DNA from 3 places in the Streptomyces sp. NPDC052064 genome. Region 1 is predicted to be linked to each of the others. Evidence: riboswitches for the same ligand, from Rfam matches in the RefSeq annotation. Region 1 holds a riboswitch; each other region holds the start of a gene.

Region 1 (3,607 bases):
TGGGGCAGGAAACCGGCCGGCTCCAGCCCCTCGTACACCACCGCGACCCGCGCCTGCGGCCTCACCAGGCCGACGGCTTCGGTGAACTCCGGTTCCATGAAGGGGTTGCGCGGTGTCTGTGACGCCGCGCGCAGCGCGCGCCAGCGTTCCCTCTCCCTCTCGCCGAGCTCCCCGGGCCCAGCCACGCGTATGCGCCCACTGTTCAACCCGACCCCCCGATCAAGTCCCCCCTGGACACTTGGAAGGTACCGCCCGAGACGGTCTCGACGGTAGGTAGCGGACCATGTTGTTGCCAACTGGTGCAGAGGCCTTCAACCGGGCAATCGGCGTCCGCCGCGCGATGAAACGAAAGGGCGCGCTGTCCGTATTCTCTGATCATGGCCGCACCCATCGCATATTCACTCATCGCCACCGATCTGGACGGGACGCTGCTGCGCGGCGACGACACCCTGTCCGACCGGTCCCTCGCCGCGCTCACGCGGGTGACGGACGCCGGTGCCCAGCACCTCGTGGTGACGGGCCGGCCGGCGCCGAGAGTGCGACCGCTCCTGGACGACCTCGGCTGTACGGGGCTCGCGGTGTGCGGGCAGGGCGCGCAGGTGTACGACGCCGGCGCGGACCGGCTGCTGTGGTCCGTCACCCTGGACCGGGAGCTGGCCGAGACGGCCCTCGGCAAGATCGAGGCCGAGGTGGGGCAGGTGTACGCCGCGGTCGACCAGGACGGGGTCGAGGGGGTCACGCTCATCGAGCCGGGCTATCTCATGCCGCACCCGACCCTGCCCGCCGTACGGGTCGACCGGCGCGACGACCTGTGGGGCGAGCCCATCAGCAAGGTGCTGCTGCGCCATCCCCACCTGACGGACGACGAGTTGGCGGCGACGGCCCGCTCGGTGGTCGGCTCGCTGGCGACGGTGACGATGTCGGGGCCCGGCACGGTCGAGCTCCAGCCGTGCGGCATCACCAAGGCCACCGGCCTGGCGCTGGCCGCCGAGCACCTGGGACTGCGGCCGGCGGACACCATGGCCTTCGGCGACATGCCCAACGACATCCCGATGTTCGACTGGGCCGCCCACGGCGTCGCCATGGCCAACGCCCATCCCGAACTCAAGGCCGTGGCCGACGAGATCACCCTGTCGAACGAGGACGACGGCATCGCCGTCGTCCTCGAGCGACTGCTGGGCGGGACGGATCAGTACGGGCCGTTGACGTTGTCGATCGAGCCGTAGCGGGCCGCCGCGTAGTTGCAGGCCGCCGTGATGTTGGCGACCGGGTCGTACGGGTCGAAGGAGGTGCCGGGCACGTGGTAGGCGGCGAAGGTCGGGTCGATGACCTGGAGCAGACCCTTGGACGGGGTGCCCTTGGCGGCGTTGGAGTCCCAGTTGTTGATCGCCAGCGGGTTGCCCGACGACTCACGCATGATGTTGCGGTAGATGCCGTCGTACGACCCCGGGATCCCCTTCTGCGCCATGATGTCCAGCGACTCGCGGATCCAGCCGTCGAGGTTGTCGGGATAGGTCTTCGCGGAGGCCTGGGTGGCCTCGGCGACTCCCCCGGCGGGCTTGGCGGCCGGCTTGGCGGGGGCGGACGACTTGGCCGCCGTCTTCTTCACGGCGTTCGCCTTGGCCGACTTCACCTTCAGCTTCAGACCCGGGTGGATCAGCTTCGGGTCGTGGCCGACGGCGGCGCGGTTGTCCTTGTAGAGCTGTTTCCAGCCGCCCGACACGTCGTACTTGTCCGCGATGCGGTAGAGCGTGTCGCCCTTGGTCACGGTGTACGTGAGGGACTTGGCGGGCTGGGCCGCCTGCGGCACGGACTGTGCGGCGGCGGGTGCGCTCTGGCTCGGCTGGGCGGCGCTGGCGTGCGTCGCGCCGAGGAGCGGGAGGGTGAGTGCCGCTCCGCCGGTGCCGACGGCTACGACACGACGGGTGAGCCGGCTGGTTCTGGGGCGACGGTGCTTACCTCGGGCCATGGCGATATTCCTCTCCGGCGCCTGCGAGGTGAGCTGTCGGGTTCGGGCCGGGAGGTGCCCGGCCGCCCACGGCGCTGTGTGCCGTGGGCGGCTTCACCCCGAGCCGTTCCGCTGCGCGGACCGGCGACTTACCTGGGTCCCCCGCTCCTGCCCTGCGTGAGTGAGTCGGTTCGTGTGGGAAGTCCGGGCGGTGGCAGGATTCGGCGTCCGCCGGACAGGCCCGGAACGTATGCGAGAGCACATGTCGGGAACAAGCACCGGAGTCACATATCGCGCCGGTTGACCTTGGTCAGGGGTGTATGGGGCAGTTGATCCTTTGCGGGAGCCAAGACTCAACTGGCGTTCGGCGGAAGGAGGTACGGGCTGGTGTCGGAGTGGGGCGACACAGGGGAAAACGTGATTCAACTCACTGATCACGAGTCCATGGGGCAATGTTCACCAAGGGGAATTCGCTTACTCAATACGGCAAATCGTGTATAGCTCACTACCTCCTGGTAAGTCGATAAATGTCTGTTCTTATGAGCTGATCGAAAACATTGCGGTCGTGATCGGATACCACCCGGCCTGTAACCATGGGCGCTGGTGGTGATCGAAACGTGACCGGATACGCTGACTCGAGTGATAGCAGCGACCTATCGACAAACCGCGTAATCACCGGCAGACACAGCAGACAGGAGACCCCTCGTGACCGACGTCGGGCCGTTCGGGCTGAGCGTGCGGGACCAGGCTCTGGAAGCCGATGTCCAGGCCGGAATGGCGGCTGTCGAGGAAGGCTTGCTCGAGGCCACCAAGAGTGAGGTGCCCTTCATCACGGAGGCCGCCCAGCACCTGGTCCGGGCCGGCGGCAAGCGGTTCCGTCCGCTGCTCGTGATGCTCTCCGCCCAGTTCGGCGACCGGTACGCACCCGGGATCGTGCCGTCGGCCGTCGTCGTGGAGCTGACCCACCTCGCCACGCTGTACCACGACGACGTGATGGACGAGGCCACCGTGCGGCGCGGGGTGGCGAGCGCGAACGCCCGCTGGGGCAACTCCGTCGCGGTCCTCACCGGCGACTTCCTCTTCGCCCGCGCCTCGCACATCCTGGCCGACCTCGGCCCGGAGGCGGTACGGGTGCAGGCCGAGGCGTTCGAACGGCTGGTGACCGGGCAGATCCTGGAGACGGCCGGACCGCAGGACGGCCGCGACCCCGTCGAGCACTACCTGGACGTGCTGGGCGGCAAGACCGGCTCGCTGGTCGCGGTGTCGTGCCGGTTCGGCGCGATGATGTCCGGCGCCGACGAGACGGTCGTGGACGTGCTGACCCAGTACGGCGAGCGGCTCGGCGTCGCCTTCCAGCTCGCGGACGACGTCCTGGACATCGCCTCCGACTCCCATGAGTCCGGCAAGACGCCCGGCACCGACCTGCGCGAGGGCATCCCCACGCTGCCGGTGCTGCGGCTGCGCGAGCGGGCCGCCCGGCTCGGGCTCGCGGACGACATCGCCCTGTGCGAGCTGCTCGAGTCCGACCTCACCGACGACGACCGGCACGCCGAGGCCCTGCGCCTGCTGCGGGCCCACCCGGCCCTGGAACAGGCCCGGCAGGACACGATCCGCTACGCCCAGGACGCCCGCTCGGCGCTGGCGCCGCTGCCCGAGTGC
Region 2 (3,607 bases), 200 kb from region 1:
GCTTCAGTGCCTGCGGGAAGCTGATCTTCTCGCGCTGGGCGAGGGCGTCGATCATCGCCTCGGCGCGGTCGCCGATGCCCCGCTTGGGGACGTTGAGGATCCGGCGCAGCGGCACCGAGTCCTCCGGGTTGGCCAGCACGCGCAGGTAGGCCAGGACGTCCCGGACCTCCTTGCGCTCGTAGAAGCGGACGCCGCCGACGACCTTGTAGGGCAGGCCGACGCGGATGAAGATCTCTTCGAAGACACGGGACTGGGCGTTGGTGCGGTAGAAGACGGCGACGTCACCGGCCTTCGCCTCGCCGGCGTCCGTGAGCCGGTCTATCTCGTCGGCGACGAACTGCGCCTCGTCGTGCTCGGTGTCGGCGACGTAGCCGGTGATCTGGGCGCCCGTGCCCGCGTTGGTCCACAGGTTCTTGGGGCGGCGGGACTCGTTGCGCTCGATGACCGCGTTGGCCGCGCTGAGGATCGTCTGGGTGGAGCGGTAGTTCTGCTCCAGCAGGATCGTCGTCGCGTCCGGGTAGTCCTCCTCGAACTGGAGGATGTTGCGGATGGTCGCGCCGCGGAAGGCGTAGATCGACTGGTCCGCGTCACCCACCACGCACAGCTCGGCGGGCGGGACGTCGTCCGGGCCCGGCGGTACGTCGACGGGGTGCTCAAAGGTGCCGACGAGCTCCCGGACGAGGGCGTACTGGGCGTGGTTGGTGTCCTGGTACTCGTCCACCAGCACATGGCGGAAGCGGCGGCGGTAGTGCTCGGCGACGTCCGGGAAGGCGCGCAGCAGGTTGACCGTCGTCATGATCAGGTCGTCGAAGTCGAGGGCGTTCGCCTCGCGCAGCCGCGACTGGTACATCGCGTAGGCCTGGGCGAGGGTCTTCTCGAAGCCGTCGGAGGCCTGGGCGGCGAAGTCCTCCTCGTCGATCAGCTCGTTCTTCAGGTTGCTGATCTTGGCGCTGAAGGACTTCGGCGGGAAGCGCTTGGGGTCGAGGTCCAGGTCGCGGCAGACCAGGGCCATCAGGCGCTTGGAGTCGGCGGCGTCGTAGATCGAGAAGGAGGACGTGAAGCCGAGCTTCTTGCTCTCGCGCCGCAGGATGCGCACGCACGCGCTGTGGAAGGTCATCACCCACATCGCGTTCGCCCGCGGGCCGACGAGCTGCTCGACGCGCTCCTTCATCTCACCCGCGGCCTTGTTGGTGAAGGTGATCGCGAGGATCTGGCCCGGGTGCGCGCCCCGCTCGGCGAGCAGGTGGGCGATGCGGTGCGTGAGCACGCGGGTCTTGCCGGACCCGGCGCCTGCCACGATGAGCAGCGGGGAACCGGAATGGACGACGGCGGCGCGCTGGTTGTCGTTCAGCCCCTCCAGGAGGGCGGCGGTGTCCACCACCGGGCGCGGGGCGCCGTCGCGGTAGTAGGCGTCCCGGTCCGGGGGCACGTCGAACTTCCCGCCGAACAGATCGTCCGGAACCGGCTCCGGTACGTGATCGTCCTCGGGTGGCGGCGGGGGCTCGTCCGCGGGGCCCCGCTGGGCCTGGAGGTCCGCCAGGAAGCTGTCGTCAAAGAGGCTGCTCATCGCTCTCCGAGTCTAGGGCGCCCCACTGACAGCCCGCCGCCGCCCTGAGAACATCACCGAACGGACCCCCTCGTCACCCTGCATCGCCACATGATCACAGGTTGCTACGGCCGTCACATTCATGGACGACTCGTGACCAACCCCCCGAGATCGATCACTATCGGCGACGCTCTGGGATAAGGTCACGAAAATGTATCGGGCATATCACCCATCAACCTTCACAAGGGCCACACGAGTTGGCTACCGTGCGGGCAGGCCGCACGACCCCCACCGGCGAACGTCGCCGGGCCGCGCGGCCTCCGCCGAGTCCGGTGTGCCGCAGCGGCAGCCGGAGCCGGGGACCCAACCGAGAACTTTGGGGTGAATCGGCCCGCCTCCTTCACGGAGATGGCCGTAGGGCAACCCTTCCGAAGTACCCGCCCGAACCCGACAGCTAACCCGGTAGGCGGAGCATGGAAGGAGTCGCCTCCCTTGGCGTCGCACCGCAAGTCGCGTCCCGCGGGTACGCGCGTCGCAGGCATACGGACCCCCGCCCTCGCAACGGCGGCCCTCACATCCGTGGCCCTGCTGTCCCAGTCGGCCAACGCCGCCCCCGAGGCCGACGACAAGCCGAGTCTCGAGGAAGTCGAGAAGAAGGTCGACGACCTGTACCGCCAGGCCGAGTCGGCGACCGACAAGTACAACTCGGCCAAGGAGAAGACCACCAAGCAGCGCAAGCGCGTCGACACCCTCCTCGACGACGTCGCCAAGCGCACCCAGAAGCTCAACGAGGCCCGGGAGGAACTTGGTTCCTTCGCCGCCGCCCAGTACCGCACCGGCGCCTCCGCCCCGGACACGGCGACGTTCCTGCTCGCGGACACCCCGCAGGACTACTTCGACCAGACCCAGCTGATGGACCGGATGACCGGCCGCCAGAAGGTCGCGGTCGACAACTACGTCACCCAGCAGTCCGAGACGATGAAGAAGCGTCAGGAGGCCACCGAGAGCCTCGAGACGCTCACCGATACGCAGGGCGACCTGAAGACGGCCAAGGCGACCGTCCAGAGGAAGCTCGCCGACGCGCGTGAACTGCTGTCGAAGCTGACCGCCGAGGAGAAGGCGCGGCTCGCGGCGATCGAGAGGGAGAAGCAGCAGGAGGCCGCCCGCAAGGCCGCCGAGCTGGCCCGGCAGCAGGCCGCGCAGCAGAAGGCGCAGGAGGAGGCCGCCCAGCAGCAGCAGAGCGGTTCGTCCTCGTCGTCGGGTTCGTCCTCCTCCTCGACGGCCCCGGCCGACTCCTCGTACGCCACCAAGGCCGAGAAGGCGCTCGCCTTCGCCCGCGCCCAGATCGGCAAGCCGTACGTCTGGGGCGCCGTCGGCCCCGGCTCCTACGACTGCTCCGGCCTCACCCAGGCCGCGTGGAAGGCCGCGGGCGTCACCCTGCCACGCACGACCTACGACCAGGTCAACGCCGGCACCACGGTCTCCCTGGCCGCCGCCCAGCCCGGTGACCTGATCTTCTTCTACGACGACATCACCCACGTCGGCATTTACATCGGCAACGGCATGATGATCCACGCCCCGAAGCCCGGCACCTACGTGCGCGAGGAGTCGATCTACTACGACGGCGAGTCGTCGATCCACAGCGTGGTGCGGCCGGCCTGAGGGCCCGTACGGCACTGAGGGCACGCGCGCGTGAGGGCGCTCGCGCGTTTTTGAGGCGCCCGCGCGCGTGCCCCGCCGGTAACGCGCGCGGCGCCTCCTAGCATCGGCCCCATGTCCGGCCCCTCCCCCTCCACCGCCTGGTGGGCGCAGCGCGCGCCGTCCGCGAGTGCCGCCGTGCTGGCGACCGGCACCCTGGCGGTCGGTCTGGATCTGGCGGGGTACGACGTCCTCTCCCGCGTCGCCCTCGGCCTGGCCTGCGCGGCCTGGCTGATGCTCGCCGCGGACTTCACCCTGCGGCTGCTGCCGGCCGGCGGCAGGTGGCGGGCGTACGCGGGGGTGCCGGGCCTTCTGGACACCGTGGCGACGACCGCCCTCACCACGGTGGCGGCGACGGCCGTC
Region 3 (3,607 bases), on a different contig from region 1:
GCCGAGCGGGCCGCCGCCATGGGCGTCGAGCTGTTCGTGGTCGACGACGGCTGGTTCGGGGCGCGCACCAGCGACCGGGCCGGGCTCGGCGACTGGACCCCGAACCCCGACCGCTTCCCGGGCGGCCTCAAGCCGCTCGCCGACCACGTGCACGGCCTCGGCATGCGGTTCGGGATCTGGGTCGAGCCGGAGATGGTCAACCCGGACAGCGACCTGTACCGCGCGCATCCGGAATGGGTGCAGTATCAACCGGGACGAAAGCGTACAGAGTTCCGCAATCAGCTCGTACTGAACCTGGCTCGCGAGGATGTCCAGGAGTACCTCTGGGAGCGGCTCGACGGTCTCCTCTCCAGCGCCCCGATCGACTACGTCAAGTGGGACTTCAACCGCTGCTTCACCGACGCCGGCTGGCCGGACGACCCCTACCCGCAGCGGCTGTGGGTCGACCACGTCCACGGCCTGTACGCCCTGCTGGACCGGCTGCGGGTCGCCCATCCCGGGGTGGCCTTCGAGTCCTGCTCGGGCGGCGGCGGCCGGATCGATCTCGGCGCGCTGAGCCGCACGGACCAGGTGTGGACCTCGGACAACACCGACCCGCTCGACCGGCTCGCCATCCAGTACGGCTTCAGTCAGATCCATCCGGCACGGGTCATGGCCGCCTGGGTCACCGACAGTCCGAACGCCATGCTCAACCAGCGGGCCAGTTCCCTGCGGTTCCGGTTCGTCAGTGCCATGGCCGGGGTGCTCGGGGTCGGTGGCGACCTCACGAAGTGGACGGAGGCGGAGCTCGCCGAGGCGCGGGACTGGGTGGAGCTCTACAAGGAGATCCGGCCTGTGGTGCAGCGCGGCGACCTGTACCGGCTGCGTCCGCCGGAGGGCGGCCTGAGCGCCGTGCAGTACGCCCTCGGCGACGAGGTTGTCGTCCTCGCCTGGCTCCAGGCGCAGCGCTACGGCGAGCCCGTTCCGGCGCTCCGGCTGCGGGGCCTCGACCCCACGGCATCGTACGAATGCCTCGAAACGGGCGAAGTTCACCGGGGTGCCGTGCTGCTCCATCACGGGCTGCGGGTCGGCCTGCGCGGAGATCTGGACGCCACCGTCGTCCGGCTTAAGCGTAAGTAGCCGTTCTGCCCGAATAGGGAGCGCTTTGGTTATTTCGACATAACGTGCCCCGATCGTAAAGGAAACGAGGTCGGGGTGCGTGAGCATCGTCATATTCGTGACGATGTGTTGTTGCCATGTGCACGTAATTTTGGTGCTGTTCAGGGGCATTGAGGAAAGCGGGAGATCGGAAATCCACGCTCCGTGACGGAAAATGTGCCGATGCGTCAAGAAAAACGCTGTCACAGGCAACCGCAAGCTTGTCCCTTTGCGTCTTGGTCGCTTACGTTCCACACCAATCCGGACGGACGCCTAATCCTGCCGCCGCCCGGAGCCCCACACACTGACCCGACGTACGGCAGGAGCGGGGGACCCACAGGTAAGACGCCTGTTCCGGTTCCCGGAACGGCTTGGGGTTAAGCCGCGCCTCGGCGCGGCCGGGCATCTCCAGCCCGCACCCGACAGCTCACCTCGCAGGCGACGGAGAGGAATTCGCCATGCCCGCGAAGGGTAAGCACCGCCGCCCGAAGACCCAGCGTTTCACCCGCTCCATCGCCGTCGCCGGAACCGGCGGGGCGGCTCTCGCCCTTCCGCTCATGGGGGCCGCCGGTGCCCACGCCGCCACCCCGCAGTCGGCTCCGGAAAAGGCCGTCCAGTCCGCTCCGGTCGCCGAGAAGGAGGCCGCCGAGAAGGCCACGGGCGCCCGCACGTACACCGTGCAGGCCGGTGACTATCTCGCGAAGATCGCCGACGATCAGAACGTCAGCGGCGGCTGGAAGAAGCTCTACTCGGACAACCGGGACGCCGTCGGCGACGACCCGTCGCTGATCCACCCGGGCCTGAAGCTGTCGATCGGCAAGAAGGCGGCGGGCGAGTCCAAGTCTTCGTCCCCGTCCTCGTCGAAGTCCTCGGCCCTCAAGCCGTCGAAGCCCTCGGCTTCCAAGTCCTCGGCTTCGAAGTCGTCCGCCTCCGGGTCGTCCTCGAAGCCGGCTGCCGCCAAGCCGGCCGCCGCGACCTCCAGCGGCTACAGCCTCCCGGTGGACGGCGCCACCGTCGGCACCCCGTACCGCATGTCCGGCAGCATGTGGTCCAGCGGCTACCACACCGGTGTCGACTTCGTCGTCCCGACCGGCACCTCGCTCAAGGCCGTCGGCGCGGGCACGGTCGTCTCCGCGGGCTGGGGCGGCGCGTACGGCAACCAGGTCGTCATCAAGCTGAACGACGGCAACTACGCGCAGTACGCCCACCTGTCCTCGCTCTCCGTCTCGGCCGGCCAGACCGTGAGCGCCGGACAGCAGATCGGCCTCTCCGGTGCCACCGGCAACGTGACCGGACCGCACCTGCACTTCGAGATCCGCACCACGCCGGACTACGGCTCGGACGTGGACCCGGTCGCCTACCTGCGCTCGCACGGCATCTCCGTCGGCTGACCGACCGCACGACCACCTGCCTGACACGCGACCGTTGGCCGGACCCCGATCCCCGGGTCCGGCCTTCGGTGTGTGCGCACCTTCCGGTCATCCCAAGGGATCGACAGCGGGCGGCAGTTGGGAGACAGTGATCCCGTCCGGAGCGCAAGCGCTTTCTAGAGCCTTCCAGGCGGATCCCCCAAGGAGACGTGTCCCGTGCCGACCACTCGCAGAGCGTTCGCAGCCCTGTCCGCCGGAGCCGCCCTGACGGCCCTCGTTCCGACGGGCGCCGCGTACGCCGCGCCCCGGCACCGCCGCCTCGTCGCCCACGACGACTTCTGCCACGGCCTCGCCCAGTGGGCGACCGAACTCCAGGGCGGCGGCACCGTCACCGCCTCTCGCGGCGTTCTGGAGATCGACGTGCCGAGCGGGGCGACCGTGTGGTTCAGGCGGCGGCTCGAAGGCCCTTACGTCCTCGAGTACACCGCCACGCCTGTCTCCGAGGGCGGGGTCAACGACCGGGTCTCGGATCTCAACAACTTCTGGAACGCGACCGACGTGCGCTCCCCGGGCGACCTCTTCGCCACGCCGCGGGGTGGGGCGCTGGAGGAGTACGACCACCTGACGACGTACTACTCCGGTTACGGCGCCAACTACAACACCACGACCCGGCTGCGGCGGTACGTCGGCGAGCCCGGCGTCCGGCCCTTGATCTACGACTACACCGAGCCGCTGCTGGTCCCCAACGAGCCCAATCGGGTCCGGATCGTCTCCGACGGCTCGACGGTCAGGTGGTGGAACAACGGGCGCCTCGTCTTCGACTACGCAGACCCGCGGCCGTACACCGGCGGGCACTTCGCCTTCCGGACCGTGTGGAGCCACTTCCGGATCACGGGCTTCCGGGTATGGCGACTGACTCCCCAACATCGCTGACGGGTGACGTATTCCGGAGTTGGCGAACACTTTGGGAGTGGCTTATCTCACCGCCCGTCAACCCCTGCCTACGGTCGCGTAGGTCACATTGGAGGGTGAATCATGAGCGGCTGTGGCAGACGATTCGAAGAGTGACAGCAGAGCAGTGATCGGGTCGTACGTGGCGG

What was found. A riboswitch is a leader RNA that binds a small molecule or an ion and turns the genes downstream of it on or off. The one in region 1 is predicted to bind cyclic di-AMP.
Region 2: another riboswitch for cyclic di-AMP. It lies ahead of ACZ6TU_RS02500 (C40 family peptidase); the one in region 1 lies ahead of ACZ6TU_RS03520 (transglycosylase SLT domain-containing protein).
Region 3: another riboswitch for cyclic di-AMP. It lies ahead of ACZ6TU_RS18685 (M23 family metallopeptidase); the one in region 1 lies ahead of ACZ6TU_RS03520 (transglycosylase SLT domain-containing protein).

Annotation. Positions count from the first base shown of each region.
Region 1 is NZ_JBVJJE010000001.1:736,999-740,605, reverse strand. Features, by position in the region: gene ACZ6TU_RS03530 (GNAT family N-acetyltransferase) at 1-191, opposite strand, end outside; gene ACZ6TU_RS03525 (HAD family hydrolase) at 378-1,226, shown strand; gene ACZ6TU_RS03520 (transglycosylase SLT domain-containing protein) at 1,190-1,969, opposite strand; cyclic di-AMP (ydaO/yuaA leader) riboswitch at 1,973-2,150, opposite strand; gene ACZ6TU_RS03515 (polyprenyl synthetase family protein) at 2,654-3,607, shown strand, end outside.
Region 2 is NZ_JBVJJE010000001.1:538,623-542,229, forward strand. Features, by position in the region: gene pcrA (DNA helicase PcrA) at 1-1,567, opposite strand, end outside; cyclic di-AMP (ydaO/yuaA leader) riboswitch at 1,858-2,030, shown strand; gene ACZ6TU_RS02500 (C40 family peptidase) at 2,039-3,208, shown strand; gene ACZ6TU_RS02505 (SLAC1 family transporter) at 3,320-3,607, shown strand, end outside.
Region 3 is NZ_JBVJJE010000006.1:340,040-343,646, reverse strand. Features, by position in the region: gene ACZ6TU_RS18690 (alpha-galactosidase) at 1-1,119, shown strand, start outside; cyclic di-AMP (ydaO/yuaA leader) riboswitch at 1,437-1,591, shown strand; gene ACZ6TU_RS18685 (M23 family metallopeptidase) at 1,596-2,528, shown strand; gene ACZ6TU_RS18680 (DUF6250 domain-containing protein) at 2,724-3,440, shown strand; gene ACZ6TU_RS18675 (SGNH/GDSL hydrolase family protein) at 3,586-3,607, shown strand, end outside.